DNA from 4 places in the Mammaliicoccus vitulinus genome. Region 1 is predicted to be linked to each of the others. Evidence: predicted binding sites of a transcription regulator. Region 1 holds the regulator's gene; each other region holds the start of a gene.

Region 1 (8,191 bases):
GCATACGAATCAATCTTATATATTTGTGGGCAGTGATACAGTTGCTTTAAAAGATAAATTAGAAGGTAGAACCCAATCTAATTTACCTGATGCTTCACTTATGTACCAAATCAAAGAACAACCAGTTACAAACGTTCATGAATTGAAACCACGATATTTAAAACTATCAGAGGCGGAGCAAAATTGGAAAAACAATCAAACGAAGCATTAGAAATTAGAAAAATGACTATTGAAGATGTATCTCAAGTATACAAAATAGAAAATAAAAGTTTTACAAATAGCTCGTGGTCGTTAGAAGCTTTTTATCATGAATTAGAAAAAAATGAATTTGCACATTATTTTGTAGTATCTTTAGGTGACGAAATTATTGCTTATTGTGGGATATGGCTTGTTATTGATCAAGCACAAATAACGACTATTTCGGTAGATCAATCATATAGATGTAATGGAGTAGGGCAATTACTTTTAGAATATGTCATGAATTTTGCAAGCGCGACTTGTACGACAATGAGTTTAGAAGTAAGAGTAGAAAATAAAGCCGCTAGACATATTTATGAAAAAGCAGGTTTTACTTATGGTGGTGTCAGAAGAAATTATTATGGCGACGGAGAGGATGCAAAAGTGATGTGGGTGAGTTTAAAAAATGTCTGAATCTATTATATTAAGTATAGAAACAAGTTGTGATGAAACAGCTGCTAGCGTAATTAAAAATGGTAACGAAATTATAAGTAATGAAGTGGTAACGCAAATGATGACTCACAAAAAGTTTGGTGGCGTTGTACCAGAAGTAGCAAGTAGACAACATGTTGAAGTCATGACCCAAGTTATAGACGAAGCTTTAAAAAATGCAAATATGAAAATAGATGATATAGACGCTATAGCAGTAACTGAAGGACCAGGCTTAATAGGTGCGTTATTGGTAGGTGTAGCAAGTGCAAAAGCATTAGCTTTTAGCCATCAAAAACCACTCATTCCTGTTCATCATATTGGTGGTCATATTTATGCTAATCATCTCGTTAAACCATTACAGTTTCCGTTAATCGCGCTTATAGTATCTGGAGGACATACTGAACTAATATATATGAAAGATCATCTTGATTTTGAAATTATTGGTGAAACGCGAGATGATGCTGTAGGAGAAGCTTACGATAAAGTTGCAAGAACAATAGGCTTACCGTATCCAGGTGGACCTGAAGTTGATAGACTCGCTCAAATAGGGCAAGATACATTGAATTTCCCTAGAGTATGGTTAGAAAAAGGTAGCTATGATTTTAGTTTTAGTGGATTAAAAAGTGCAGTGATTAATACATTGCATAATAAAAAACAAAAGAATGAAGAAATCATTAAAGAAGATGTCGCTACGAGCTTTCAAAATAGTGTTGTTGAAGTATTAGTTGGTAAAACAATGTCTGCAGTTAAAGAATATGATGTTGATCATTTAATTGTGGCTGGAGGAGTAGCAGCTAATAAAGGCTTAAGAGACGCTTTAGAATTAGAAACTAACAAGCTTGGTATTGAATTAAGTATTCCACCTTTAAACTTATGTACAGACAATGCCGCAATGATAGGTTCTATAGCGCATTTCTTATATGAAAAAAAACGATTTTCCGATATGAAATTAAATGGAAAAAATTCTTTAGATCTTGAAGACTTTAATTAAGCGATAATTGTATTATTACACTAAAGGCGTTATAATAATTACGATGAAAAGATTAAGGAGGCGGAAACTTGTGGAAGTAAATACTTATTTTAATTTTCAAAATAGTATTGAAGCATTAAAGTTTTATGAAGATAAGCTAGGTGCAACTGATGTTATGAGGGTACCTGGTAATCATGAAATGTTCAAAGATGCACCGAAAGAATTGCAATTGCCCGAATCTTTTACGATGAATGCGAGTTTTAAATTATTAGGCAAGACGTTTTTATGTAGTGACACATGGGAAAATAAAGATATTAATAACGAAGGCGCTCAAGCCTGTTTTCAATTTAATTATAATGATGAAAATGACAAAAAAGCAGTTATGGATTTATTTAAACAAGCAGAGGAAGCGGGCTGTAAAATTGATATGCCACTAGCAGAAGTAGAGTGGTCACCATTATTTGGTTCTTTTCAAGATCCTTATGGCGTAACTTGGATGGCAAATGCATATATAGAATAGTAAGAAGAGCTTAGGACATTTATGTCCCAACTCAAAATAAATAACAACTCATCTCACTGATTTATTCAGCTAGAAATGAGTTGTTATTTTTTATAAAATATACGATTTTGTTCGTGCATGCTTGCCTCAACGAATTCACGCTCTTTTATATTATTCTAGTAAGTTAATGTCCCGAGCTTTTCTTATTTCCTAGAATATTTACCTTCACTATTCGTATAATCCGTGTAGTCTTTAATACGTTGTTCGTACTCTTCCTTAGTTATAATCTTATGTTTGAGCAATTCTTTAGCTTTTGATGTGTAACTCTCAATGTTAGTATTATTCATAAATCATCATCCCTTCTGTATTAAACACAAGACCAATTAATCAATGAAATTTAACTCTAAACACTTAAGTAAATTAAACACTTAAGTAAATTAAATAATTTAGCAAGTGCAACCTTATAACTAAAGTGTACAAAACAAGAAAATTGGCTATATAAATTATAAAACTATTTCATTATTAAATCTAGTGAATATTTCAATGATATTAATAATTTAATCTTAATATCATTGTGAATTTACAATATTTACGAACCTTAAATAAAATGCACGCTATATTCATAAAGTCAATACAGAACATTTGTACTTGTGCACAAGTTAACCACAAATTGTGGATAACCTTTGTATATCTTTTAATGTGTTTGTGGATAACTTCGATGAGAAATAATAGCTTTTTACATTTTACCTGTGGATAACTAGGATAACTCTGTGGATGACTTGCAAAACAAGACTTTATAGTGTGAATAAAGATGTGGTTAATATTTCGCATAAAAAATCACTAAGGTGTAAAAATGACCTTAGTGATTTTGTGTTAATTGAGCTTACTTTCTATTTCTTCCCATTTTTCCATGCTTTCTTCGAGCAAACGTTCTGCTTCTATTCTGAGATGATTTATTTCATTACTTTTCTCAATATCATTAAATATTTCTGGCAACGTAAGTTGATGCTCATAGTTAGAAATTTGTTCTTCATAAGTAGAAATGTTATTTTCAATTTCTTCTAATTGTCGTTCAAGTTTACGTTTTTCTTTTTTTAATTGTTTTTGATTGGTATAGAAATTATCATCTTTAGCAGTTTGAGTAGATGTGCTTTCATTCTGTTCGTAATTACTGATTGCCTCACGTTGTTCGAGTTTTTCTAAATAGTATTGGTAATCTCCCTGGAAAAGTTCATTACCTTCTTGTGTGATATGAAATACCTTGTTCGCAAGTTCATTAATAAAATAACGATCATGTGATACAAAAAGTAAAGTGCCTTCATAATTTTGTAATGCTTGTTCTAACATTTCTTTAGAGTCAATATCTAAATGGTTTGTAGGCTCATCTAATATGAGAACATTATTTTTCTCAAGCATTAATAAAGCTAATTGAAGTCGTGCTTTTTCTCCACCAGATAAGTCATTAATAATTTTTTTTACTTCTTCTTGTGTAAATAAAAATCTTCCTAAAATAGTTCTAATATCTTTTTCAGGCATGTGTGAATATTGATTCCACACATAATCTAATACTGTCATATTTGATTTGAATTCCGCTTGTTTTTGATCGTAATAACCAATTTGGATATTAGAACCGAAAGTGATATCACCGGATAATGCAGGAATTTTTTGAGCAATCGTTTTAATTAATGTCGATTTACCGATTCCGTTTGGTCCGATGATTGCGATACGGTCATGACGTTTAATTTCTAGATTAATGGCTGACGTTATACTTTTAGAATATCCAATTGCTAAATTATTAACTTTTAAAACATCTTCTCCTGTTGCTCTATTAATCTCGAAAGAAATTTGAGCACTCTTTGCATCAAGCCTTGGTTTATCGATTCGTTCCATTCTCTCTAATACTTTACGACGACTTTTTGCCATACCACTTGTAGAAGCACGTGTTATATTCTTTTCTACAAATGTTTCTAATTTTTTAATTTCACTTTGTTGTCTTTCATATTCAGCCATTACTTTCTCATAATGTGCGTCACGTTCTTTTAAAAACTTACTGTAGTTACCAACATATTTTTTTACAGAACCTAAGGCAACATCATAAACTTGATTGACTATTTTATCTAAAAAGTATCTATCATGACTGATAATTACGATAGCGCCTTTGAAATGTGCTAGGTAGTTTTCTAACCATTCTGTTGTATCCATATCTAAATGGTTAGTAGGTTCATCAAGTAATAATAAATCAGGTTCACTTAATAGCATTTGTGCCATTGATAATCTAGTTTTTTGTCCACCACTGAAAGATTGGATTTGTCTATCGAAGTCTGATTCGACAAAGTTCAATCCAGTTAATACTGTTTTGATCTTGCTTTCATAATGATAGCCACCCATTACTTCAAATTGATTTGACAACGATTCATATTGGGATAATTTTTCTTGATAAGTATTGTTATCATAGTCATCAGCATGTTGGCTTAACCAGTCTGTTAATGATTTCATTTTTTCTTCAATTGTTATCACATGTTCAAATGGTTTTCTCATTTCATTCATAACGGTATCATCGGAATCTAAAGACATTTGTTGTGTTAAATATCCCATGGAAACTTGTTTACCTTTAGAAATGTGACCAGCATCATAACTTTCGACACCGGCAATAACCTTCATGAGCGTTGTTTTTCCTGCGCCATTTCTTCCAACGATTGCAATTCTTTCACCAGTTTTAACTTCGAAATCGACATCTGAAAAAATAACATCACCGTCAAAAGATTTTTCTAACTTATTTATTTGTAAAAGTATCATGTTTACACCTCTCTATTAGTTATTATTCTACATGAAAATGACTTATAATTGTATGTAAATGACATACAATATTTATATAGTTATTTTACGTGAAGTTTGATATAATTGACCCATTAGATGTGAACGCAATCACATTATTTTACAGTGGAAAAGGTGAGGATTTTGGCAAAGAATGATGTGAAGATCCCTAAAGCTACTTTGAAACGTTTGCCTCTTTATTATAGATTTGTTAGTACACTTCATAATTCAGGTGTTGATAGAGTATCTTCTAAAGAATTAAGTGAAGGTCTTAAAATTGATTCAGCTACTATTCGTCGAGATTTTTCATATTTTGGTGAATTAGGTAAAAAGGGTTACGGATACAATATTAGTTATTTATTGAAATTTTTTAGAACAACCCTTGAGCAAGATGATTTGACTAAAGTTGCAATCGTTGGTGTTGGTAATTTAGGTACTGCACTCGTAAATTATAATTTTACTGTTAATGATAGAATGCAAATAGTGGCAGCTTTTGATCAATCAGAAAGCATAATTGGAAGTATGGTTGGTAAATTATCAGTAGATAGTATGGAAAATTTTGAAAAGATAGTTGAAGAAGTAGGTATACAAGTTGTAATATTAACTGTACCACAACAAGCGGCACAAAGAGTTGCTGACCGTATAACATCTGCTGGCATTACTGGCATTTTGAATTTTACACCTCAAAGAATAAATGTACCTGAGAAAGTGCAGGTTCATCATATAGATTTAGGAATTGAATTACAATCTTTAATCTTCTTTATGAAGAATCAATAGGAGGGTATCAAATGGAAGCTTTAATGTTTATTAATACAGTCGGTATTTCAGGACCAGTTAGTTTATTATTTATAGGGGTAGTTGCATTAATTATTTTTGGTCCTAAGAAATTACCACAGTTTGGTAGAGCGATGGGTTCAACTTTGAAAGAATTTAAAGATGCTACAGATGGTATGACGAACTTTGATGAGAAGAAAAGCAGTCCTGAAGATAGCAAAGATAAAGAAGTTAAATAGAAATTTATTTAACAGATGTTCCCTTGAATGTGGCGGGTTTCCTGCCACATCTTTTTTTAGATTGGAGGTAAGATGGTGAATAAAGACAATTTAACTTTTGTCGAACACTTAGAAGAATTACGTGGACGTATTATGATCATTATATATTTTCTAGTAGGGGGGCTTATTTTAGGGTTTTTCTTTGCTAAGCCAGTGATATATTATATTACGAATGATGATTTTACTCAGACATTAGAATTGAATGCCTTCAGAATTACAGATCCACTCACAATATACATAGCAATGATAATTATTATTGCATTTATCATTGTATCACCAGTTATATTATATGAATTATGGGCATTTATATCTCCAGGATTACATCCGAAAGAACAAAAAGTTACACTTAGTTATATTCCATTTAGTTTGTTTTTATTTGTTGGAGGATTGCTATTTTCATATTTCATCATTTTTCCATATTTAATTTCATTTACAATGGGATTAGCAGACGATATGGGGATAAAACAAACAATCGGTATTAAAGAATACTTTAGTGAATTGTTTAAATTTACAATCCCGTTTGGATTTGTATTTCAATTGCCTATTTTATTGCTGTTCTTAACTAGGTTAGGAATAGTAACACCAATGTTCTTAAAGAAAAATAGGAAATACGCATATTTCATACTTCTAGTAGTTGCAGCATTAATCGCGCCACCTGATTTTATGACGCATATGTTATTTACAATCCCGATGATACTGTTATATGAAATCAGTATTGTCATATCTAAAATAGGTTATAAGAAATATTTAAAAGCAGAGCAACGATTAATGGAAGAAGAATTAGGAATGGATGAAGATGAAAAGAAACAGCCGTAGAAAGTACGGTTGTTTCAGACTGTCGACAAAGTCACTTAAAGTGAACTTGTTGGCAGTCTTTTTTTGCGCATGCTTTCCTCGGAGAAGGTCTGAGCCTCGTCTTAGCAACTTCCTTCTTCCCACAGAAGTCGGCGCAAAAACAGTGCCGTATTTCAGGAAAACATTTTATTTATATATGATTTATATTAAATCTAAATCATTTTTTGAATTGTCAAATATTTGTAATGAAATAGTAACTTGAAAACATCTGGAATATAATATATTATTATTCCTATCATTGTAATAGGGATAAGGAGATGTAAATGTGATTTGGATGGTTGTAAGTGGACTTATAGTCGGGATATTACTCGGTTTTGTTATGCAAAGAACACGATTTTGCTTAACAGGCGGATTTAGAGATATGTATGTACAGAAGAACAACAAAATGTTTTATGCTTTATTAATTGCTATTTCTGTTCAAAGTATCGGGTTATTTACTTTAGTAGGATTAGGCGTATTTAAAATGGAAGCTGAAACATTCCCATTAGTTGGTACTATAATTGGATCGTTTGTATTTGGTATTGGGATCATACTTGCGGGAGGTTGTGCTACTGGTACATGGTATAGAGCTGGTGAAGGTTTAATAGGTAGTTGGATTGCATTAGTGTTGTACGGTGTAACGGCAGCAATTATGAAGTCTGGCCCATTAAATCCTTTACAAGAAAACATTAATTCATATAGTGTTGTGAATTCAAACATGGCAGAAACACTTCATGTACCTGTTTGGTTATTAATCGCAGTATTAGTGATTGTAACAGCATATTTTGTTACAAAAACTTTGAAAAAACCAAAAGTTGCTATTCCTCAGTTAAAACAGAAATATACGGGAATACGACACATTTTATTTGAAAAAAGATATCATCCTTTCGCTGCAGCAGTGGCGGTAGGTATTATTGCATTAATTGCTTGGCCTATGAGTGTATCAACGGGTAGAGTTGGAGGACTTGGTATAACAACACCTTCAGCGAACATCGTACAATATTTAGTAACGGGAAATGCTTCGTTAATTAACTGGGGCATATTTTTAGTACTAGGTATATTTGTAGGTTCATATATTGCAGCTAAAGGTTCAAAAGAATTTAAATGGAGAATGCCAGATACGAAGACAATTAGAAACAGTGTGATTGGTGGCGCTTGTATGGGTGTTGGTGCATCATTAGCAGGTGGTTGTTCTATCGGTAATGGTCTTGTATCTACAGCAGCTATGAGTTGGCAAGGCTGGGTTGCCTTACCTTCAATGATTTTTGGTGCTTGGTTTATGAGTTACTTTATTTTTGTTAAACCCAGAAAAGCAAGACAAACTAAAACACAAGTTAGTACGCAAAGTATTTA
Region 2 (8,191 bases), 1.1 Mb from region 1:
TGTATTTGTATAAACGACGAGGCATACCATCTAAGCCTAATAAGAATTGTGGTAAGAAACAAAGGTTAAATCCTAAAGTAAATGTCCAGAATAACCATTGATTAATTTTTTCATTCAATTTGTAACCAAACATTTTTGGATACCAGAAAATTAAACCTGCGAAACATGCGAATACAACACCAGCAATAATAACATAGTGGAAATGTGCCACTAAGAAATAAGTATTGTGGTACTGATAGTCTGCAGCTGCCATGGCAAGCATGACACCTGTAACACCACCTAAAGTAAAGTTAGGGATGAATGCTAATGAGAATAGCATTGGTGATTCAAATGTAATTCGGCCTTTATACAAGGTGAATAGCCAGTTGAATATTTTAACACCGGTTGGTATTGCGATCAACATAGTTGAGATTGAGAAGAATGAGTTTACTAATGCACCATTACCCATAGTGAAGAAATGGTGAACCCATACTAAGAAACTTAGGAACGCAATACCACTAGTTGCCCAGACCATACTTTGATGTCCGAATAAACGTTTTCTTGCAAATGTTGGGATAATTTCTGAATAAATACCGAATGCTGGCAATACAAGTATATATACTTCAGGGTGACCCCAAACCCAGAAGAAGTTAGCCCATAGCATTGGCATACCACCATTAGCTATTTCAAAGAAGCTTGTGCCCATTAAACGGTCGAAAGTCATTAAAGCAAGTGCGACAGTTAAAATAGGGAAGGCTAATATGATTAATAATGATGTTATTAATGTTGTCATAGAGAACATTGGGATTTGCATAAATTTCATAGATTTAGTACGCAATTTTAAGATAGTAACAAAGAAGTTAATACCAGTCATTAATGTACCAATACCTGAAATTTGAATAGCAACTAAATAATAATTAATACCTGTACCTGGACTGAAATCAGTTGCTAGTGGAGCATAGTTTGTCCAACCAGCAGCTGGAGCGCCACCAAGTACGAATGAAATATTGAATAGACCCATACCTGCAGCAAATAACCAGAAACTCAAGTTATTTAACATAGGGAATGCAACATCTCGAGCACCTAATTGTAATGGTACAACGACGTTCATTAAACCAATTAAGAACGGCATAGCCATGAAGATAATCATGATAACACCATGTGTTGTAAAGATTTCATTATAGTGCTGAGATTCGAGTAATTTACTATCTGGTGCCATTAATTGTAGACGAATAAGAAGTGCATCCATACCACCACGGAAAAACATAATGATTGCAGATATAATGTACATTACACCGATTTTTTTATGGTCTACTGATGTTAACCATTCAGTATACAACCATTTCCATTTTTTGTAATAAGTCAATCCACCAACAACAGCTATACCTGTTAATACAAGCATAACTTGCGCTATTGTGATCATCCAGTCATTTTGTATGATTAATTCATTCCATGGAAAATTCATTACTTGTCACCTCCATGGTTATTGTTAGAAGACTGCTTATCTTGTTTTTCATCTTCAGATTTAGCGTCTTCTTGGATTTTTTCCATTTCATCCATATGATGTTCTTCTTCTTTTTTGAAGTCACTGTCATATTTTTCATTATTTTTAAGAATCGTAGGTTTCATTCCATGACGTTCGTAGTTTGGATTAGTAACAGTTACTTTACGAGCTGGTAATACTGGTTTATCTGTTACGCCTTCACTTTCGTCATAGAAGTTTGGATCTTTCGGCTCATAACGGTAACGTTTAAATGCATGGAAGATATATTCCGGATCCGCAGCTGGATCAACATATGCTAAATGTGTACCACTATAAGTAAGTTCCTGATTCTTAGTTGTAGGTAAAAGTTGGTGATCAAATGTGTCTTGATCTATTGTTTTACGTTTCTGTGATTTTGAAACCCATTTATCGTAATCTTTAGAGCTTACTGAGTTTACGTTAAATGTCTGTCTAGAGAAACCTTCACCATTAAAGTTTGAATTTCTTCCTTTAAAAGTACCAGTTTCATTGGCTTGTAATGTCCAATCCATTGTCATGCTTGTCATAGCATATTTCTGACCACCTAATTGTGGAATCCAGAAACTTGTCATCATATCCATAGATTGTAGTTTGAATAAAACTGGACGACCTTCTGGAATTGTTACATGATTTACTGTTTCAACTTTTTCATCTGGATAACTAAAGAACCATTTATAACCAGCACTTGTTGCATAAATAACTACTGGATCTTCATCAGATTTAGGTGGTTCCTCATAAGAATACAGAGATTTAATCGTTGGTACAGCTAAAATCACAAGTATGATAACAGGAATTGTAAACCATACTGCTTCTAAGATGACGTTGTGATGCATAGTACCTGATGTTTCATTTTTTGTTTTTCTATATTTTATAATAAATATTAAAAACAAAATTGAGACCACTATAACAATAAAGACCATCATGATAATTGAAAAGATAATTAAGAAATGTTGATCTTCTGCCATAGGGCCTTTGGGGTTTAATACTTCTAAATTTGAACAACCACTAAGTAAAATACCTAATGTTGACATGAGAAGTATTGATTTTAACTTTGCCACGTTTTTTACCTCCCAATTTTCTATATACCTATATATATGGCTAGACCTCAATTTTAAAGGATTTGAACATATTTACAAGGCTAGTAAAAGGGATGTAAGCGTTATAATTTGAAAATGTATGAGAATAACTTTGATATGACGGCTTTTTATCTAAATGTTAAATTTTTGTGTACATTTAAAAAGATAATAAAATAAGCAAAATATTAGTAAAAACATTGATTTTTCAGCATATTAAGAAAATTGAAAGGTGAAAAAATTTGTAAATTGATACTATAATTTTGCTCATAAATAAAAAAGGAAGATTTCAATTAAATATTGAAATCTTCCTTTTGTGTTATTTCACTGTTATTGTTCTACCTTGAGCAGTAATATGGCCATCAGCATCTGATACTGCATATCCTACTTTATACTTACCAGGTTTATCTGTATTTACTTCACCACTTGTTACAATGTCTGAAGTTAAGTCTTTACCTGAGTTGTCTTTAGCTTTTACATCTTTTAATAGATCGAAATCTTTACCTTTTTTCACTGTTATATCTTTTATACCCGTTATTTCTGGTTTAGGTGCTAATTCAGCATCATTTACATAAACGCCACGTTTATAAGTGTAGTAATAACCATCTGAATCTTTGACGTGATAAGTGATATATTGCAAACCAGTTTTCGAAGTATCAATATTACCTTTAACAGTAACTTTATCAGTGATGTCGCCATCTTTCTTATCTAAAGCTTTAACACCTTTCATTGTGTCAAAATGATCGCCTTGATAAACTAAATCTTTAGTTGGTACCGTAATAAGAGGCATGTTATCGTCTAAGTTTTTAGTTGAAGTTTTTTTGTTAGAAGCAACTTCTGCTTTTGATTTATCTTTATCATGAGTCGTTTTATCTTTAGATCCGTTTAAAGAACCTTCTTTGACTACATAAACATAGTGCCACTTAGTTCGATATGCACCATCAGAATCAGTAACTTTATACTGTACTTTATATTTACCTAATTTAGAAGTATCAACATCTCCACTAACTTTAATTTTGTTAGTTAAGTCGCCATCTTCTTTATCATAAGCTTTAATGCCTTTTAATGAATCATAATCAGCGCCTTTTTCAACAACGTCTCCTTCAACACCTTTAATTTGTGGAAGACTGTTACCAGTAGCACTAGCAGTTAATGAAGGTGTAACTAATGATGCCGACACACCAAGAACTGTTAATGACTGTATTATTTTGTTCATCATAATTATGTACTCCTTTGTTGTAAGCTATAAGGAAAGAATAACATGACTCGTGCATCAATTCCTTATTAATTTAAATATTATCGCAATCTTGTCACATTTACATCGACCTTAAGACCGATTTCAACGTTTAAGGTGTATAAAGTGTTTCTTTTAGAGTATTTTTAGGGATAATATCACTTAAATAATATTTATCTAAAGTAAGTAAGTATTCATTTAAAGCATGATTAAGTGCACCTTTTAATCCACAGTTTAATACAATGGGGCATGTGTTTGTCTCCATATTAAAACATTCTACCAATTCGAAGTGATCTTCAGTTTGTCTGACAAGCTTTCCGATATTTATTTCAGAAGGAGATTGATTAAGAATTATGCCACCATTTCTTCCACGAATAGATTTTAAGTAGCCTAATTTTACAAGTTGATGTACGACTTTAGTTAAATGATTTTTGGAAATGCCATAAAATGTCGCAATCTCTTCTATTTGAGATTGTTTATTCTGTTGAGCAAGGTACATAAGTACGCGCAACGAATAATCCGTATATTGGGTGAGCTTCATAAAGTTCATCCTCCTTATAATATATTAATTATACTTAAAACAAAGTCTAAAAAACAATGATTGAATTTGAAAATCATGAAATATTGACAATTTTGTAAACAAACACAAATTATATTGAAAAACATTGTGAAACTATTTACAATTAAACATGTATTTAAAATATATCTTTAAGAGGGGGATTCTGATGTTATCAGAACAAACTAAAGAAATCGTTAAACAAACAGTACCAGTATTAGAACAATACGGAAATGAAATTACTAAAGTCTTTTATGAAAGATTATTTGAAGCACACCCAGAATTATTAAATATCTTTAATAAATCAAACCAAAAACAAGGGAAACAACAAACGGCATTAGCACAAACTGTATTAGCAGCAGCTAAACATATCGATCAGTTAGAAGCAATTGTGCCTAATGTTAACCAAATTGCTCATAAACACCGTGCGTTACAAGTAAAAGAAGAACACTATCCAATAGTTGGAGAGTATTTATTAAAAGCGATTAAAGAAGTATTAGGCGACGCAGCTACAGACGATATTATGAATGCTTGGGAAGAAGCATATGGTGAAATCGCGAGCGTATTCATTCAAATGGAAAAAGCAATGTATGAACAAGCTGCTTGGGACGACTTTCAATCATTTAAAATTACTAATATCGAAGACCAAGGTACTTCAATGAAATCATTCGAAGTTGAACCAGAAGAAAATATTAAAGTACCAGAGCTTATAGCTGGTCAATATATTACAGTACGTATTAAACCAACAAATGATGAAAACTTGGCGTTAAGACACTATTCAATTTTTTCAGTTAAAAATGATGGAAAAATCAGATTTGCTGTTAAAAGAGAAGGTGCGGGCGAGAAAAAAGGACTTGTATCACATGACCTACACGATAGTTACTCAGTAGGAGATACTTTAGAAATCTCAGCTCCAGCAGGTGATTTCAAAGTAGAATCACCTGAAGATAAAAAATTATTGCTATTATCTTCAGGAGCTGGTGTAACACCAATGTTAGCTATGTTAGAAGATGAAGGTTATAAAGGTAGAGATGTTCATTTCGTACATGTTAACGAATCAGAAGCAGATGTACCATTCAAAAAAGAAATAGATGCATTAAATGTAATGAACAATAATGTTGAAGTTACTTACCACTTAAGAGAAAGAGACGGTTACTTAACAAGTGACGAACTAAAATCTTGGATAAATGAAGATGTAGAAATTTATTTATGTGGTGGTATAACATTTATGGATACAATTTTTGAAGAATTAAACAAATTAAACATTGATCAATCAGGTGTACATTTCGAACCATTTGGTCCAAAAATGAGTATTACAAACGTATAATTCCGATACACGCAAAAAACCAATCCGTTGAATTCATTTCAATTAGCGGATTGGTTTTTTTATTAATCAACTTATAAAAAAATATGAAAAAACAGAGCCAACATTGGATAACATGTGTTGGCTCTGTTTTCATTTTTAGTCTAGAGACTATTATATGTTTATTCTATTCCATTTTTCCATTTTTCAGCTAATAGTGTGTTGTTCAAGACCATTGTGATTGTGAGTGGGCCGACACCGCCTGGTACTGGCGTGATTGCTCCGGCAACTTCTTTAACCGCTTCGAAATCTACGTCACCTTTAAGTTTACCGTCTTCGCCTGGTGTGTTACCAACGTCAACAATGACTGCACCTGGTTTTACTAAGTCTTTTGTTACGAGGTGTACGCGTCCTACTGCACTTACTATTACATCTGCTTGTTTTAAAACTTCTTCTGTATTTGTCGACTTAGAATGCAATAGCGTTACAGTTGCATCTTGATCTGTTAATAATTTACTTACAGGTTGACCGACGATATGACTTCTACCGATTACAGCCACGTTTTTACCTTTTAAGTCGATATCAGCATGTTTGAGTATTTCCATAATGCCTAATGGTGTACATGGAATAAACGTACGTTCACCAGTATATAATCTACCAATATTAATAGGGTTGAAACCGTCTACGTCTTTATCTGGATTAATTGTTTCTAATACTTTAGCTTCAGAAACTTGTTTAGGAAGTGGTACTTGCACTAGAATACCGCTCACAGAATTATCGTTGTTTAATCTTTCTAATTCATTAAGAACTTCTTCTTCTGTAGATGATTCGTCCATATGTATGATTTCAGATATCATACCGATCTTCTCAGCTGCTTTCTTTTTAGAATTAACATAACTTTGGCTCGCACCGTCATTACCTACAAGAATGACAGATAGTTTTGGTACGATGTTATGTGTCTTTAATCTTTCTACTTCACTTTGAAGACCAGCTCTGTAAGCCTTCGCTATTTCTCTACCGTCTAATATCTTAGCTACCATGAAAATTGCCTCCTAAATAATAAATCGAACTTTAGTGTTGGTTACACTGTAAATTATCTCTTTAATACGAACATAAATCAATTATTTTTGTAAAAAAGATATAAAATGTTCGTTTTTCCATTGAAAATAGCATTATCAATTGTTATGCTATATCTGTAATATACACAATAAAAGTTAAATATTTCAACTATTTGAAAGGGTGACTTACATGAAAGTGGCAGTAATAATGGGTAGTTCATCAGATTGGCCTATCATGAAAGAAGCATGTGATATGCTTGATTATTTTGGAATTCAATATGATAAGAAGGTTGTATCTGCACATAGAACACCATTAGAAATGGTTGATTTTGCAAAAAATGCTACTAGTCAAAACATCGATATTATTATCGCTGGAGCAGGAGGCGCAGCGCACTTACCAGGAATGGTTGCTTCGCTAACGACAGTTCCAGTTATAGGTGTACCAATTGAATCGAAAAGTTTAAAAGGCATGGATTCTTTACTATCTATAGTACAAATGCCAGGTGGAATTCCTGTCGCAACTACTGCTATAGGAAAAGCAGGATCTAAGAATGCTGGTATTTTAGCAGCGAGAATGATTGGTATGACTGATGAAAATGTAAGAAATCAATTAGTGAATTATGAAAAAAGTTTACGCGATAAAGTGGAGGAAATGCAAAATGACTTATTATAACCTTGAATCAGGTGACATGATAGGTATTGTGGGCGGCGGTCAATTAGGCAAAATGATGGCGCAATCTGCACAAAAAATGGGATTTAAAGTCGCAATCCTAGATCCTGATGAAAATTGTCCTGCACAATTTGTAGCACATGAATTTATAAATGCTGATTACTCTAATGAAAAGGCACTTAATCAATTAGGTAATATCTCAAAAGTCGTTACTTATGAATTTGAAAATATAGATGCACAACAATTAGAAACACTTTCCAATAAATATAATATACCTCAAGGAAGTGAAACAGTTGCTTTATTACAAGATAGATTAACTGAAAAGCAAACTCTAGAAAGCGCTCATGTAAATATAGTGCCGTTTTTAGAAGTGAAGCAATCTCAAGACTTGGATGAAGCGATTGAAACAATAGGCTTTCCATTTATTATAAAAACACGTTTTGGTGGTTATGACGGAAAAGGACAACTTGTCATACGGTCTAACGATGACTTGGATGAAGCAAGAGAACTTATTGCCGATACACCATGCGTAGTTGAAAAATATCTCCCTCTATATAAAGAAGTATCCATAACAGCTACACGTGACATTTATGATCAAACAGTTTATTTTCCTCTACAAGAAAATGAACATAGAGATCAAATATTATATAAAACAATCGTTCCAGCTCGTTTAGATTTTGAAGAACAAGCTATAAATGAAGTTGAAAAGATCATGTCTAAAGTTCATTTCATTGGTATTTTTACTGTGGAATTTTTCGTGACTGATGATTATAAGCTATTTGTAAATGAAATTGCA
Region 3 (8,191 bases), 170 kb from region 1:
CCTGAAAATGATGTTACCCATTTTAAACGTTTTGGACCATTTTATGGAAAGGATATGATTAATTCATGAGCTCAGAAGATTCATCTATTTTGACGAATATACTTAAACAATACTATGAAAAAACAAGCGAGATGATAGTGTTTTTAAATAGTAAAGGTCAAATTATTAATATGAATGAAGCTGCTAGAAAAGTGATCTCAGAAGATAATCAATCATCATTAACACACCCGATTTGTAGCCGTTGCGAAGGGTATTCTAATGAGTATGCACTTCAATCATGTAGAGATTGCTTTTTAGAATCTTCTAAAATTGGAAATACGAGTTTTCAAGTGTTTATGCAAACGAATAGTGGTACTGTTGAGCCTTTTACAGCAACTTATCAAACGATCAGTCAAGAAGATGATATTAAAGTTTATACATTACAAAATGTATCTCCACAAATTGAAAGACAACAAAAGCTTCATCAACAGACGATGATGCAAAAAACGATTTCCGCACAAGAAAATGAACGTAAAAGAATTTCAAGAGAATTACATGATGGCGTTGTTCAAGAATTAATAAATGTAAGTGTTGAATTAAGATTACTTAAGTATCAAGACAACATTGATCAATTAAAAACGCAGTCACACCAAATTGAAAATTTAATGTCTAGTTTGATTGACGATATACGAAATTTATCATTGGAACTAAGACCATCTTCTTTAGATGATTTAGGTTTAAATGCAGCATTTAAATCATATTTTAAACAACTAGAGAAAAACTTTGGATTCATTGTTCATTATCATTATGATTCATCAGTAGAACGTTTTAATTCAGAAATAGAAACTGTCGTGTATAGAATTGTACAAGAAGCCGTATTTAATTCTTTAAAATACGCTAATGTAGACAGTGTGGATGTTCATATGACGTGTGATGGTCATGTTATTGAAGTTGAAATTGCTGACCAAGGGACTGGATTCGTACTAGGCAGTGAGCCTAAAGGTTCGGGACTCGGTATTTACGGTATGCAAGAACGTGCTGAAATTGTCGGTGGTAAAGTGAATATTGAGAGCAAGCTCGGAAAAGGTACGAACATAAAATTAAATGTACCAATAGTATAATGCTGGGGGAAGAAACATGAAACTCGTAATTGCGGATGATCATGCTGTAGTGAGAACTGGTTTTTCAATGATATTAAATTATCAAGAGGATATGGAAGTAGTAGCTACAGCAGCGGATGGGCTAGAAGCATACCAAATGGTCGCTAAACATGAACCAGATGTGTTAATTATGGATTTGAGTATGCCACCGGGAGAATCTGGTTTAATAGCTACAGGTAAGATATCAGAAGACTTTAAAAACACAAAAATATTAATACTCACGATGTTTGATGATGAAGAGTATTTATTTCACGTTTTGAGAAATGGTGCTAAAGGTTATATATTAAAAAATGCGCCAGATGAAGAGCTCATACATGCTGTAAGAACGATCCATAGAGGAGACATGTATATTGATTCAAAAGTAACAAGTTCTTTAGTAAATGAGTTGGTGAATCCAAAACAAAATGGCGAACATAGCTCTAAAGATCCATTTAAAATATTATCTCAAAGAGAACTAGAAATTCTTCCTTTGATTGCAAAAGGATATGGTAATAAAGAGATAGCTGAAAAATTATTCGTTTCAGTTAAAACGATAGAAGCACATAAAGCACGAATTATGGACAAACTAGAGTTGAAATCTCGCCCTGAACTCGTTGAATATGCAATGAAGAAAAAATTATTAGATTTTTAAAATGTATTAAAAAGGCCTGACAATGAACGATGTTAATCTCGTTATAGTTGTCAGGCCTTTTTATGTCTTAATTTAATGCGATAGCATTTTTAATATAGGGAGTTTACATATTTTTCTAAGGGTATATCCTTATGTGCATTTTTTCACAAATAACCTACAATAAGCATGAAATGAAAGTTAACAATGTTCAAAAAGGGTGAAAAAATGAGAAATAACATAGGGAAAGTTCAATTACCGCTTCAAACCTTTAGTTTAATGGCAGGATTTATGGTTTGGAGTATACTAGCACCTTTAATGCCTTATATTACGCAAGACATTAGTGTGCAAGAAGGACAGAAAGCCATAATTTTAGCTATACCTGTCATATTAGGATCCGTTTTAAGAATACCAATTGGATACTATACAAATTTATTAGGTTCTCGGTTAGTCTTTTTAAGCAGTTTTATTATTTTATTATTCCCGGTATTTTATTTGAGTCAAGCACAATCAACAGGTGGGTTAATGATAGCTGGATTCTTTATTGGGCTAGGTGGCGCAGTGTTTTCAGTGGGTGTAACGTCTATACCTAAATATTATCCTAAAGAAAAACATGGTTTTGCTAATGGTGTATATGGAATGGGTAATTTAGGTACAGCGGTATCATCATTTTTAGCACCTCCCATTGCAGGAACTATAGGATGGCAACATACTGTGCAATTATATTTAATTGTTATGGCAACATTTGCAGTACTTATGTTTATCTTTGGTGATAAGGAAGAGGCTAAAGTTAAAATTCCAATGATGTCACAAACTAAACAAGTTATGAATAACTATAAGCTACATTATTTTAGTTTTTGGTATTTTATTACGTTTGGTGCTTTTGTAGCCTTTGGGTTATTTTTACCAAACTTTTTAGTTGGACACTTTGAAATTGATAAAGTCGATGCAGGGATTAGAACAGGTGTGTTTATTGCGATAGCCACTTTATTGAGGCCTATCGGTGGTATGTTAGGAGATAAATATAACGCTTTAAATGTATTGAAAGTTTTCTTTGTTGGAATGATTGTAGGTGCTTTATTACTTTCGATTTCAAATAACATCTTATTATTTACAGTAGGGTGTTTAACAATCAGTATATGTGCAGGTATAGGTAATGGTTTGATTTTCAAACTTGTTCCGACTTATTTCAATAAAGAAGCAGGTGTTGTGAATGGCATTGTTTCTATGATGGGTGGACTAGGAGGATTTTTCCCACCTCTAATCATTACATTCGTGACGAGTTTAACAGGTTCAAATCATTTAGCATTTTTCTTGTTAGCTTTATTTGGAATTATTGCACTTATTACGATGATGCATATGACAAAACTAGAAAAAAAGATATTATAATAGTATAACCTGCTCTTTTAAGGAAGAGTAGGTTCTCTATTAATTGAGGATAAAGTGCTTTCAATCTATAATAGAGTTAAAGAGATTCGTGAAAGGTTGATAAAAATGAACGAACGTTATTCTCGTCAAATTTTATTCGATAAAATTGGAGAACAAGGACAAGAAAGAATTGAAAAGAGCAACGTCACTATAGTGGGAATGGGTGCATTAGGTACTCACGTTGCAGAACAGCTTGCAAGATCAGGTGTAAGTAGACTTAACATTATTGATAGAGATTATGTAGAATCTTCTAATCTACAGAGACAGACACTATTTGTAGAAAAAGATATTAAAGAAATGTTGCCAAAAGTCGTGGCAGCAGAAAGACATTTAAAAAAGATACGCGAAGATATCCAAATAAAAACATATATAGCGCAGTGTGATGCAAAGTTATTACAAGAAGTAGCGAGTTATTCTGACATTATTATAGATGCAACGGATAATTTTAATACAAGGCTTGTGATCAACGACTTTGCTTTTAAAATGAACATACCTTGGATTTATGGTGCTTGCTTAGAATCTAATTATGTTCAAGCTACATTTATACCAGGCGAAACACCTTGTTTTGATTGTGTACTACCTCAGTTACCCGTTATCAATCGAACGTGTGATACGGTTGGCGTCATCAATCCAGCTGTAACGATGGCAACAAGTTTACAAGTTGTAGATGCATTAAAAATATTATCTGGTTATAAATTTACGCCTAAAATCACTTATGGTGATGTTTGGGATGGTGAACATCAAACATTTGGTTTTGAACAAATGAGACGAAATGATTGTGAAACGTGTGGAGAGCATCCAACATATTCAAAACTTGCTGCGTCAGATCAACAAATTACAGAGTTATGTGGTCGTCATACTGTCCAATATATAAATGAAAAATTAAATCGACCAGCAATTGAAAAGTTTGTTGCGCAAAATGGATTATTACATAGATCCAATGCTTATATGATTCAATATTTATATGATGATCATAGAGTTGTCGCTTTTAGTAATGGAAGATTATTAATTCATGATATTGAATCTGTTGAAGAAGGAAGACAATTTGTTGAGAATATGTTTGGATAGGAGCTGTTGGGATGAGTATCGTTGATAGAATCGAGCGAGATATTAAAGTCGCAATATTGACTGTAAGTGATACGAGAACGAAAGAAACGGATAAAGGTGGTCAACTTGTTCAAGACTATTTAAAGCCTTTAAACGTTAACCTCTCTGATGAAAATTATCAAATTGTTAAAGATGATATCGCATCAATTCAATCTCAAGTTACGAAGTGGTTAAATGCAGAACTTGATGTCATCATCACGACAGGTGGAACTGGCATAAGTCAGAGAGATGTAACGATTGAAGCAATTAAACCTTTATTAGAGAAAGAAATTGAAGGTTTTGGTGAATTATTCAGGTATTTAAGTTACACAGAAGATGTAGGTTCTAGAGCTTTGCTTTCTAGAGCAATTGCTGGAACTAAAGGTAAACAAGTCATCATTTCTATTCCAGGATCAACCGGTGCTGTTAAATTGGCAATGGAAAAGCTCATCACTAAAGAAATCAATCATTTAGTACATGAGCTTAATAAATAATTATTGTCGATTGAAATCACCGTTTATCCCACCGGATTTATGTGATAAATACGTTTCACCGATGATCATGCCTTTATCTACAGCCTTACACATATCATAAATCGTTAAAGCTGTTACACTTGCTGCAGTTAATGCTTCCATTTCTACACCTGTCTGACCTTTTGTCTTAACAGTAGCAGAGATGTTTAATGTGTATGAATGTTCATTATCCCAGTCAAATTCGATATCAATACCTGTTAATTGGAGAGGATGGCACATTGGTATGAGTTGGCTCGTATTTTTAGCAGCCATAATACCTGCAATTTGAGCTGTACCAAGTACATCTCCCTTTTTATTAGTTGCATTTTTTATTTGGTTATAAATGGTTTGATTAACTTTAATACTAGAGTTTGCGATTGCAATGCGTGTACTTGTTTCTTTATCAGAAACATCGACCATTTTTGCATGGCCTTGCTCATTAAAATGTGTGAAATCAGACATTATGATCATCCTTTCTAAAAAATATTATAACATGTAAGCAAAGATAAAATGACAAGGAGCGTTAATAAATGTCAGTTGAAATGCGAACACCAATACCTGTTAAAGAAGCAATAGAAAGCGTCATTCAAGTCGTAAAACATAAAGAACCCTTTACGCTATCTGTAGAAGAAAGCTTGAATTATATATTAGCTGAAGATGTACAAGCTACGTATGATATTCCAAGGTTTAATAAATCACCATATGATGGATTCGCTATAAATAGTCAAGACTCACAAGGGGCCACTGGAGATAACAGAATTGCGTTTAAAGTTGTTGACCATATTGGAGCTGGCACACCATCAAATGTAAAACTGAAAAATGGGGAAGCTGTTCGAATTATGACTGGTGCGCCTATACCAGATGGCGCTGATGCAGTTGTCATGTTTGAACAAACGGTGGAAAATGAGCATGGTTTTACCATTCGTAAGTCTTTTGAACAAGGTGAAAACATTTCATTTAAAGGTGAAGAATGTAGAGAACAGGATATTGTCTTGGATAAAGGACAACAAATCAATAGTGGCGTTATTGCTGTATTAGCAACTTTTGGATACCAACATGTTAAAGTTTTTCAAAAGCCTACAGTAGCTATCATTGCAACAGGAAGCGAGTTAGTAGGTCCAAAAGACCCACTAGAACCAGGAAAGATTAGAAATTCTAATGGTCCAATGATAGAAGCCTTATGTCGTGATATAAATATTGAAACAACTACATATGAAATTCAAGAAGATAATCTTCAAGGGTGTATAGATATCGTGAAAAAGGCAATGATGCAGCATGACATTGTAATAACAACTGGCGGTGTATCTGTAGGTGACTTTGATTATTTGCCGAAAGTTTATGAAGCAATCGATGCAGAAGTGTTATTTAATAAAGTACAAATGAGACCAGGTAGTGTAACGACGGTAGCGTATAAAGATAATCATATATTATTTGGTTTATCTGGTAATCCATCTGCATGCTATTCAGGGTTTCATTTATTTACGAAGCCGGCTATACAAAAAATGATGGCAGCTCAAGAAATTTATCCAGTCATAATAGAAGCGATACTTAATGAGGATTTTAAGAAAGCTAACCCTTTCACGAGATTTATAAGAGCAAAAATCTCATTCTCTAACGATGGTGTATATGCGGCACCATCTGGTTTTAACAAATCAAATGCAGTCGTTGCAATTGTAAAAAGTAACGGCATGATTATATTACCGAGTGGGACTAGAGGATACGCTGAAGGTGATAAAGTAAAAGTATTATTAACCGATCATCAATCATATGAAAGAGCATTGAATCTATGAAATGTTTACAAATAGTAGGGTATAAGAATAGTGGTAAAACAACTTTAATTAATAAATTAATTAAAGTATGCCATGATAACCAACTAACGGTATCGACCATCAAACATCATGGACATGGCGTTGAAGATATTTCAATGGACCATAAAGAAGTAGATAGTTTATCTTTTATGAAAAATGGTGCACAGGAAAGTATAGTTCTCGGTAAACAATTAATGGAGAGAGTCACTAAAGTAGATAAATCATTAGAACAAATAATAGCTGAAGATTTATCTGTGATACCAGATATACTTCTAATCGAAGGATTTAAACATGAGCAGTATCCAAAAGTATTATTAACAAAAGAAGCGGATACTTTAGAAAAAGAATTGGAAAATGTTATATATTCATTAAATGCGTTTGATATTGAGGAAAACAAAATATTTATAAAATGGTTTCAAAATTGGTTAGAAAAAGAGTAGGTGACGATATGAAACAGTTTGAAGTTGTTCACGCTCCTATAAATCCAGAAGAATATAGAGAATGGACATTAAATGAAAAACAAGGTGCAATTGTTGTATTCACAGGTCATGTTCGAGAATGGACGCAAGGTATTAAAACTGAATATTTAGCTTATGAAGCATATGTACCAATGGCAGAGAAAAAATTGTCACAAATAGGTGATGAAATATGCGAGAGATGGCCAGGAACTATTGTGGCAATTGCGCATCGAATTGGTGAATTACAAATTTCTGATATTGCCGTTGTTATTAGTGTTTCATCACCTCATAGACATGATGCGTATGAAGCTAATGAATATGCAATTGAAAGAATTAAAGAAATAGTCCCTATATGGAAAAAAGAAATATGGGAAGATGGAGAAGAATGGCAAGGCAGTCAAAAAAGATACCATTCTTCGATTAAAATGGAGGGTGAATGATGAAAGTATTGTATTTTGCTCATTTAAAAGAAATAATGAACATAAATGAAGAGCAAATCTCTCTTAACGAGGCATACTCTGTGTTAAAATTTAAGCAATATTTAATTGAAAAGCATCCTGAATTAAAGGATGAAACTTTTCAAATTGCTGTAAATGAGGAATTTGTGCAAGATACAAATGTTGTATCAGATCAAGATGTCGTTGCACTTATTCCACCAGTTAGTGGAGGGTAAAGAGAAAATGATAGCAATAATTCTAGCTGGAGGAAAATCCAGTAGATTTGGTTCGCCAAAAGCATTAGCAACAATAAGCGGGGAAGTATTTTATGAAAAAATCATTCGAACTTTAAATCAAACGAATTTATTCGAAAAAATCGTTATTAGTTCTAGTGAAGAGTTGAAAGATTCGTTTGACTATCAAGACATTGTTGTAGATCTTCCTGAATATGAGAACAATGGACCTTTAGGCGGTATATACAGCGTGATGCAACAATATGATACAGAATGCTACTTTGTTATCGCTTGTGATACACCGAAGATAACAGAAAAAGCAATTAGTCATCTGTATCAATTTTTCATATCACGCGTAATGGAAGAACAGCTAGATATTGCTGGATATGAAGCTGATGGTAAGAAGATGCCGATATTAGCTTTTTACAGTCATCGTGTAGTAGAGGATATTAAAGATGCTCTAGATCAAGAAGAGTATAGAAT
Region 4 (8,191 bases), 180 kb from region 1:
GATAAAGTTTTGAAAATATCCCAATCTGATTTAGATTCCCATAACGGATCGACTGCTGGGTTAAATGGATGAATAAATGGATGCATATCCGTTGAAGAAATATCATGCTTTTCATACCAAGTTGCTGCTGGTAGAACGATATCTGCATATAAAGGTGTCGCTGTCATTCTGAAATCTAAAGCAACTAACAAGTCTAATTTGCCATTTGTTTCTTCTCTCCAAATAATTTCTTCTGGCTTTTCAGTTTCATTAGGATTTGCTAACAAACCAGATTTAGCACCTAATAAATGCTTCATGAAATATTCTTGTCCTTTGGCAGAACTTGAAATTAAATTTGAACGCCAAACAAATAATGTTTTAGGATGATTTTGTTTCGCATCTGGATCTTCTATAGCAAATTTTGTCTTTTTCTTTTTCACAGATTCTACAGCATTTTTAATGATTGTGTCGTTTGAATCGTCACCTGCTTCTTTCGCTTCTTCGCCAAATAATAAGCTATTACAATCAAATTGTGGATATGATGGTAACCAGCCTAATCTCGCTGCCAACACATTGTAATCTGCAGGATGCTGATGCTTTAATTCATTTGATAACGGTGATTGTAATTTATCGACACCCGATTCTTCGTATTTCCATTGGTCAGTAGCAAAATAAAACCAACTTGTCGCATTCTGTAATCTTGGTGGACCTTGCCAATCTTTTGCAAAGGCAATTGTTGACCAACCTTCTATAGGTCTACACTTTTCTTGTCCTACATAGTGCGCCCATCCACCACCATTTACACCTTGGCAACCACACAGCATAACGAGGTTTAAAATCGAACGATATATTGTATCTGAGTTAAACCAATGATTGATGCCAGCTCCCATAATAATCATTGAACGCCCTTGTGTATCAATTGCATTTTGAGCAAACTCTCTTGCAACTTGAGTGACAACAGAAGATTTAACACCTGTTATTTTTTCTTGCCATTTAGGTGAATAGAATGAATTTTCATCTTCATAACTTGAAGCTTCAAGAGGATGATTAAATCTTTTTACACCGTATTGGCTTGTCATTAAATCATATATCGTTGCTATATAAATTTTTTCACCGTGTTGATTTTCAATTTCTTTAGCTAAAATCGGTCTTTCAAAAATGCCATTTCCTGTATTATCAAAATAAGGAAATTGAATCGTCATCAATTTTGAATTGTGTTCTTTCAACGTTAATGCTGGATCAATCTTTGAACCATCTTCGTTTTCTAAGTTAAGATTCCACTTAACGCCTTCTTCATATCGTTGTCCCATTGTTCCATTAGGTATCACAAGCTTTTCAGTATTTTGATCATATACAACAGGTTTCCATTCAGCATGTTCAGTTTCCATACCTAAATCACTGGATCTTAAAAATCTGCCTGCTTTATATCCTTCTCCATGCTTTTCTAATTGAATAACGAAAGGCATATCTGTATATTGTTTCGAATAATTTATAAACATTTCTTCTTGCTTATCTTCATAATATTCTTGAAGTATGACGTGTGTCATCGCTTGAGCCAATGCTGCATCAGTACCTGGATTTGGAGCTAACCAATTATCAGCGAATTTCACATTTTCAGCATAATCCGGTGCTACTGATACAACTTTTGTACCTTTATAACGAACTTCAGTCATAAAATGCGCATCAGGTGTTCTTGTAAGTGGCACGTTTGAGCCCCACATAATAATATAACCAGCGTTATACCAATCACTAGATTCAGGTACGTCTGTTTGTTCACCCCATATTTGTGGAGATGCAGGTGGCAAATCGGCATACCAGTCATAAAAGCTCAACATTTCTCCACCTAATAAAGAGATAAAGCGAGCTCCAGAAGCATAACTGATCATAGACATCGCAGGTATAGGCGTAAATCCAGCTATTCTATCAGGACCAAACTTTTTAACCGTATAAATAATTTGTGCGGCGATGAGTTGTGTAACGTCTCTCCAATTAACTCTTACGTGCCCACCTTTACCTCTAGCGCTTTTGTATATTTCCGCTTTGCTTTCATCTTCTACAATAGATGCCCAAGCAACAACAGGATCACCAAATTCACTTAAAGCAGCTTTCCATAATTTCCAAAGTTTCCCTCTAACATAAGGGAATTTCACACGTAACGGGCTATATTCATACCATGAAAAAGAAGCACCACGAGGACATCCTCTCGGTTCAAATTCAGGCATGTCAGGTCCACATGAAGGATAATCAATCTGTTGATTCTCCCATGTTATAACACCATTTTTCACGAAAACTTTCCACGAACATGATCCAGTACAGTTAACACCATGTGTAGTCCTAACCACTTTGTCATGACTCCATCGCTCTCTATACATCTTTTCCCATTCTCTACTTTTCTCTTCTAAAATCGACCAGTTACCATTAAATTTTTCAGTTGGCTTAAAGAATTTCAAACCTAATTTAGACATCGATAGAACCTCCTAATAATTGCCCTTTATTATCTAAATTAATTGTATTTTTTTTCACAAACTTTTTATATTAGGGGATTACCTATAGTTCCTTATGAAATCCCTATTCTCATGATTTTGTATAATGCTGTCTGAGGAATACGTGAGCAAAAAAAGACTGCCGACAAGTTCACTTTAAGTGACTTTATCGACAGTCTGAGATTTTTTATTTTATTTCTATTATTTCATCTGCTAATGTTTGAACTTCTTTTTTAGAATGAGATACAAGAATAATTGGAATTTGCCACGTCCTAAATATAGATTTTATAAGTGCCATTCCTTCTTCTTTAGTCTCATCATCCAAACTCGAAAATGGCTCATCTAATAACAGCAAGTTCGGCTTTACGCTTAATACCCTACATAATGCTACTCTTTGGGATTCTCCACCCGATAACGTTGAAGGGTATTGATTTAAACAATTACTGATTCGTAACTGATTGATCAACTGTTCCGTTTCTTTGCTTGCTGACTTCATATAATGAATATTTTCTTGAACGGTCATATGTGGAAATAGTTGATAGTCTTGAAATAAATATCCAATTTTTCTTTCTTGAACTTTTATAAGATGGTTACCGTCACTTAATGTTTTGTTCTGTATAATAATTTTACATTCATCTGCTTCTGTCAGACCTGCAATGATATTTAACAAAGTAGATTTGCCAATACCAGATTTACCTACAACTGCATAAATTTTAGGTTGTGAAGACTCGATATTTAATTTGATTGTTCTATCTTTAATGGATTTTTTTATAGAAATATTAATCATAAATATCTACTCCCACTTATGATGCTTTTGATTTAATAAATTAATCGTACTTATTACACATATAGCAAAAGTTATCAATACTATTACCCATAGCCATGCCTTATGTTCTTCGCCTGACTGCACTAAGAAATATATTTCTAAAGGAAGCGTGTTCGTTAATCCTGGAATGTATCCAGCAATCATAAGTGTAGCGCCAAATTCTCCGAGTCCTCTAGCAAAACTCATGACAACACCTGAGAATATAGACCGCTTCGCCAAAGGTAATACAATCGTTCTAAATATCTTTCCTTCACTCGCTCCCATAGTTCTAGCTGAGTTGAGCATTTTTGGATTTATCGCTTGAAAACCATTGATAACATGTTGATACATTAAAGGTAAGCTCACAATAATGGCTGCAATGACAGCACCAATCCACGAAAAAATGACATTAATATGAAATACATTATCTAACAGTTGTCCGAAAAATTGATTTTTTGAAAATATAATAAGCAATATAAAACCCATAACAGTTGGTGGTAATACAATTGGTAACATGATGACACTTTCGATAATGGGCTTTAATTTACCTTTATAGTTAAACATCAGTTTAGCCAGAGTGATACCTAGGATACATACGATGATCGTACTAATTAATGTTACTTTAACGGATATCCATAATGGTGTTAAGTCTGGCATAGCTTTATCTCCTAACCTTCAAAGTGATATTCTTTTAAAATTTCTTTCGCTTCTTTAGATTTTAAGAAATCAAACCATTCTTTCGCTTCTTTATTATCTGTAACGAGTCCTGCTCTATATATAATTGGTTCATTTAAAGGTGCATCTGATAATTTAACAACATTATCTGCTTTTTTATCTTTTCCTTTATATAAATCAGTTTCATATACAAAGCCAGCTTCGGCATTTTCTTTTTGAACATAATTCAATACTTGTTTCACGTCTTTAGCAAATACAAATGTACTTGTCATACCTTCATATAAATCTTCTTTTTTCATATACTCAAGAGCATAATGGCCTGCTGGCACACTTTTTTCTTCTCCAAGAGCCACTTTTTTAGGTGAAGTAATATCTCTCAATTCTTTTATATCAGAATTTTTATATTTTATAATAATTAATTTGTTTTTAGCATAATCATAAACTTCAGATACTTTATCATTATCTTGTAGTTTATCGACATCTGATGTATTTGCTGACATTATCACGTCTACATCTGCTCCAGCCTCTACTTGTTTACGTAAACTTCCTGAACCACCATAATTAAATTTAATATGCGTATTAGGATGCTTTTTATTGAATTCCTTTTCTAGCGCTTTCGATACATCTGTTAAACTTGCTGCTGCCGAAACTGTTAAAGTCTTACTTTCAGTTTCTTTTTTAGCTTTATCCTGATTAGATTCCGTACTACAACCAGCTAATACAAGAAGTAATGCTACGGCAAATATTAATAACTTTTTCATTTTCTCGTTCCTCTCTCATGTAAAATATGTATAAACTTAATTTACACCTTTCAATATATTAATGAAAGCCTTGTGTTTATTTTTTCACAAATACTCCTTAATTGATATAGCTTATTTATAAAACAAGGGATATCCCCTACACATTTATTGCATCGTTCGAAAGTGCTTTCACTTTATATATGCTTCTTTTAACAGTAAAATTAATATATATTAATTAATGACTAAGTGAGGAATTCTTATGAAGCATAATATGGCTTACAATCAACCTATTTTAAAATATCAAAACAATAAGTTTATAGAAACAACCGATTGCTACGTTACAGAATTTCCTCTCACAATCATGATAAACGGTGAAGAGTTTGCGACAATCATATGTTCTCCAAATAATTTAAGAGAACTCGTTATAGGTTTTATAGCATCAGAAGGCGTCATCATGAAAAAAGATGAAATCAAAAGAATCACAATAGACGATTCAAAAGGATTTGCACATATAGAATTAACTAAAATAATAGATCCTAATTATAAAAAGTACACACAAAGAATGATTTCATCATGTTGCGGAAAAAGTAGAGAATTCTATTTTAATAACGATGCTGCTACAGCCAAAATATCTCATTCAAAGTTAAAAATAAATCCACAACAAATTATCTCAATGATGGATAAACTGCATACAGAAAGCAAAACATTCAAAGAAACCGGTGGATTACACAATGCGGCAATCAGTGATGGTGATAACTTTTATGAACATCGCTCAGATATCGGCAGACACAACGCTCTCGATAAATTGTATGGACACTGTATAGAATACAATATTCCGATTCGAAATAAAGTGCTCATTTTTAGTGGTCGTATTTCCTCGGAAATATTGATTAAAGCTGCGAAAATTGGCGTAGGCATTATTCTGTCTAAATCCGCACCTACTAACTTAGCAATTGACTTAGCAGACGATTTAAATATCACATCTGTCGGTTTTATTAGAGACGGTAGCTTCAACGTTTATAGTCATTCAGAAAGAATCATTAGAAGTCTTTAAATGAATCAAACAACTAAGCGCCTACTAAACCCTATAAAGGTAAAGTAGGCGCTTATTTATTATTCATTTTCTTTTAAAGCTTCGTATTGATAGCCACTATATACATAACCTTGTTTCTTGTACATATCTTTTGCGGTATCTTCTCCATCTGCTACTAATATAATCGGCTTGTCTTGAGCAAAGTCCGCAACGAAAGCTTGCATCTTAGTACCGATACCGAGCTTTCTATAAGGTTCTCTTACTGTAAAACTATCTAATTCTACATATTTCTCATGGTTCCAAATGAGTAATGTACCAACTGGCTTGCCTTGATAATATGATAATACTTGTACAGGATTATCTTCATATAATTGTTTTTTACTCACTTCAATTTTAAGTTCTGCATAATCTGTACCGTACTTCTTATCATATTCATAAGATACATTTAAAAAATCTACAAGATTATCTTCATTAGTTGTTACAACATCTATATCGTCATTATCTTTACTCACAAAATCTTTATCTACATTAATGTATAATTCAATCCAACTATATTCATAACCATTTTCTTTTAAGTATCCTTCTAATTCAGAATCTATTGAATGATTTTCAGGAAACACAAATTTTAGAAAAGGTTGTTTATGTTGCTCATGTAACGTTTTCAACATCTGTTCGTCTTTTTTAAAAGTATTTAAATCAGGTATAACTTTGTACACTATTTTATTAGAGTCATACTGAATACGTTTATTCAAAGTATGATATTGGATATATCGATCTGTCTCATTCAATATGTCTCCATCTGTTACTATGTCTATAAATGAAACCATGTTAAGTCACCTCATTAAGTTTTTCTTAACCTTTTAATTTCAGGTATATTCTTCAAACTAAATAATAACATAGTTGCCAATATTGCTTTAACAATATCCCCAGGAAGGAAAGTAGCTGCTAGTATATATCTTTTAGAAATTGATATATTCATGAATTCTCCCATGAAATAACCACCAACTAAGTTGAGTAATAACACACCAATAATGATATTAACGGTTAATGCATATGTAAATGTTAGCTTATTCCATTTTTTATCTATCAATAAACCTATTAAAAATGCCACAACTGGATACCCAAATAGATAACCTGCAGAAGGTCCGAAGAATACACCTAAGCCGCCTCTTCCTCCAGATAATAACGGTAGACCAGTAGCTACAAGTAGTAAAAATATAACAACGCTCAATGTACCTCTCTTATAGCCTAGTAAACAGCCAGCCAATATAATTCCAATATTTTGTAATACAATTGGCACTGGCATAAATGGTAATGGTATCGGTGGTATGAATGCCATTACTGCAATAAAAGCTGTAAACATTGCTATCATAACGATATCTTTAGTCTTCACTTTCTTCACTCCTAATATTAAGATATCGTAAATTATACCACATTGTTAACCTATTCGTAACATAAGTTAACAATTAATCGAAAAATGTTGAGACTGCTCCATAGAGTGCCGAATCATTACCTTTAGAAGTTGTTTCTATTTTTGCATGCCCATATGCTTCTGGAAGGAAATTATCGATAAATGGTTCAATTAAACTTATTAATTTCCCTTCCTGTTTAGAAATACCGCCACCAATTAATATGACTTCTGGATCAAACATTATTTGAACTTGAGCAATACCTTCAGCAACATATTTAGCCCATTCGTTTAATATTTTCAGCGCTTTGTCATCTTGTTCATATGCTCTATCAAATAAATTTTCAACCGTGACAACTTCTTTATAATGTTCTTGAATTAATGCTTTCAAAGCGGTAGTTGACCCTCTATCTTCATATGTCTTATCAGTTTGTTCATCATATAATAAGTATCCAATTTCACATGCTCTATATTGTTTGCCTTCTAGTAATTTATCTTCGTAATAAGCGCCCCCGATACCAGTACCTATTGTCATTAAAAATATAGATTTTACATCTGTACGATATTCTAACAATTCACCTAGCAATGCACTAGAAACATCATTATTTATCACAACATTTCCTGCTATATCTGCTAAAGATTCTTTGAAATTTGTGCCATTATAATATGGAATTGTAGGTCCTGCATATGTAATTTCACCTTTTTCAGAATCAACCACACCTGCTGTAGAAATACCAACATCTGGGTTATTTAAGTGAAAGGTTTCTTTATAATCTTGAATGATGCGTATAACCTCTTGAAGAATACCACCATTTTTATTGTGAGGTGTCTTTACTTTCTGATAACCATGTAAGCTTTGAGATTTATCTATAACACCAGACTTTATAAAAGTGCCTCCAATATCAATTGCAATTTTCATAATATCCTCCTATTTAGACAAGTGCTGTGTCATGAGTTCTTTCGCTAATTTAACATCTTTATTCGATATGGCATCTACAATTTGTTTATGTGTTTCGTTTGTTTGAATATAATCTATATCCTGCCCTTCTTCTTCAATATGATAAAAAT

Evidence for each region. Region 1 encodes Rex, which represses fermentation and respiration genes when NADH is low (regulators of the CRP and FNR family bind a similar motif). Its sites were predicted from a motif close to TTGTGAAATATTTCACAA; they were not measured.
Region 2: a site for Rex is predicted at 2,620-2,637, ahead of qoxA (cytochrome aa3 quinol oxidase subunit II). Genes of this name have one in related genera too.
Region 3: a site for Rex is predicted at 1,902-1,919, ahead of PYW35_RS02830 (nitrate/nitrite transporter). Genes of this name have one in related genera too.
Region 4: a site for Rex is predicted at 2,487-2,504, ahead of PYW35_RS02795 (nitrate reductase subunit alpha). Genes of this name have one in related genera too.

The regions. Positions count from the first base shown of each region.
Region 1 covers NZ_CP118974.1:769,411-777,601, forward strand. Annotated here, with positions in the region: gene tsaB (tRNA (adenosine(37)-N6)-threonylcarbamoyltransferase complex dimerization subunit type 1 TsaB) at 1-211, shown strand, start outside; gene rimI (ribosomal protein S18-alanine N-acetyltransferase) at 184-651, shown strand; gene tsaD (tRNA (adenosine(37)-N6)-threonylcarbamoyltransferase complex transferase subunit TsaD) at 644-1,660, shown strand; gene PYW35_RS03800 (VOC family protein) at 1,731-2,159, shown strand; gene PYW35_RS03805 (hypothetical protein) at 2,342-2,485, opposite strand; gene PYW35_RS03810 (ABC-F family ATP-binding cassette domain-containing protein) at 3,012-4,934, opposite strand; gene PYW35_RS03815 (redox-sensing transcriptional repressor Rex) at 5,097-5,729, shown strand; gene PYW35_RS03820 (twin-arginine translocase TatA/TatE family subunit) at 5,741-5,965, shown strand; gene tatC (twin-arginine translocase subunit TatC) at 6,038-6,820, shown strand; gene PYW35_RS03830 (YeeE/YedE thiosulfate transporter family protein) at 7,134-8,191, shown strand, end outside.
Region 2 covers NZ_CP118974.1:1,834,937-1,843,127, reverse strand. Annotated here, with positions in the region: gene qoxB (cytochrome aa3 quinol oxidase subunit I) at 1-1,444, opposite strand, end outside; gene qoxA (cytochrome aa3 quinol oxidase subunit II) at 1,444-2,559, opposite strand; partial or broken gene PYW35_RS09305 (immunoglobulin-like domain-containing protein) at 2,894-3,319, opposite strand; partial or broken gene PYW35_RS09300 (immunoglobulin-like domain-containing protein) at 3,479-3,790, opposite strand; gene PYW35_RS09295 (RrF2 family transcriptional regulator) at 3,921-4,349, opposite strand; gene PYW35_RS09290 (globin domain-containing protein) at 4,534-5,691, shown strand; gene folD (bifunctional methylenetetrahydrofolate dehydrogenase/methenyltetrahydrofolate cyclohydrolase FolD) at 5,850-6,707, opposite strand; gene purE (5-(carboxyamino)imidazole ribonucleotide mutase) at 6,916-7,398, shown strand; gene purK (5-(carboxyamino)imidazole ribonucleotide synthase) at 7,385-8,191, shown strand, end outside.
Region 3 covers NZ_CP118974.1:599,856-608,046, forward strand. Annotated here, with positions in the region: gene nreA (nitrate respiration regulation accessory nitrate sensor NreA) at 1-69, shown strand, start outside; gene PYW35_RS02820 (sensor histidine kinase) at 66-1,100, shown strand; gene nreC (nitrate respiration regulation response regulator NreC) at 1,117-1,770, shown strand; gene PYW35_RS02830 (nitrate/nitrite transporter) at 1,975-3,135, shown strand; gene PYW35_RS02835 (ThiF family adenylyltransferase) at 3,241-4,242, shown strand; gene PYW35_RS02840 (MogA/MoaB family molybdenum cofactor biosynthesis protein) at 4,254-4,754, shown strand; gene moaC (cyclic pyranopterin monophosphate synthase MoaC) at 4,755-5,234, opposite strand; gene PYW35_RS02850 (molybdopterin molybdotransferase MoeA) at 5,303-6,562, shown strand; gene mobB (molybdopterin-guanine dinucleotide biosynthesis protein B) at 6,559-7,020, shown strand; gene PYW35_RS02860 (molybdenum cofactor biosynthesis protein MoaE) at 7,029-7,478, shown strand; gene moaD (molybdopterin converting factor subunit 1) at 7,478-7,711, shown strand; gene mobA (molybdenum cofactor guanylyltransferase MobA) at 7,719-8,191, shown strand, end outside.
Region 4 covers NZ_CP118974.1:587,244-595,434, reverse strand. Annotated here, with positions in the region: gene PYW35_RS02795 (nitrate reductase subunit alpha) at 1-2,444, opposite strand, end outside; gene PYW35_RS02790 (ATP-binding cassette domain-containing protein) at 2,650-3,249, opposite strand; gene modB (molybdate ABC transporter permease subunit) at 3,256-3,924, opposite strand; gene modA (molybdate ABC transporter substrate-binding protein) at 3,936-4,703, opposite strand; gene fdhD (formate dehydrogenase accessory sulfurtransferase FdhD) at 4,942-5,736, shown strand; gene PYW35_RS02770 (GNAT family N-acetyltransferase) at 5,796-6,542, opposite strand; gene PYW35_RS02765 (biotin transporter BioY) at 6,557-7,108, opposite strand; gene PYW35_RS02760 (ROK family protein) at 7,182-8,042, opposite strand; gene PYW35_RS02755 (FadR/GntR family transcriptional regulator) at 8,052-8,191, opposite strand, start outside.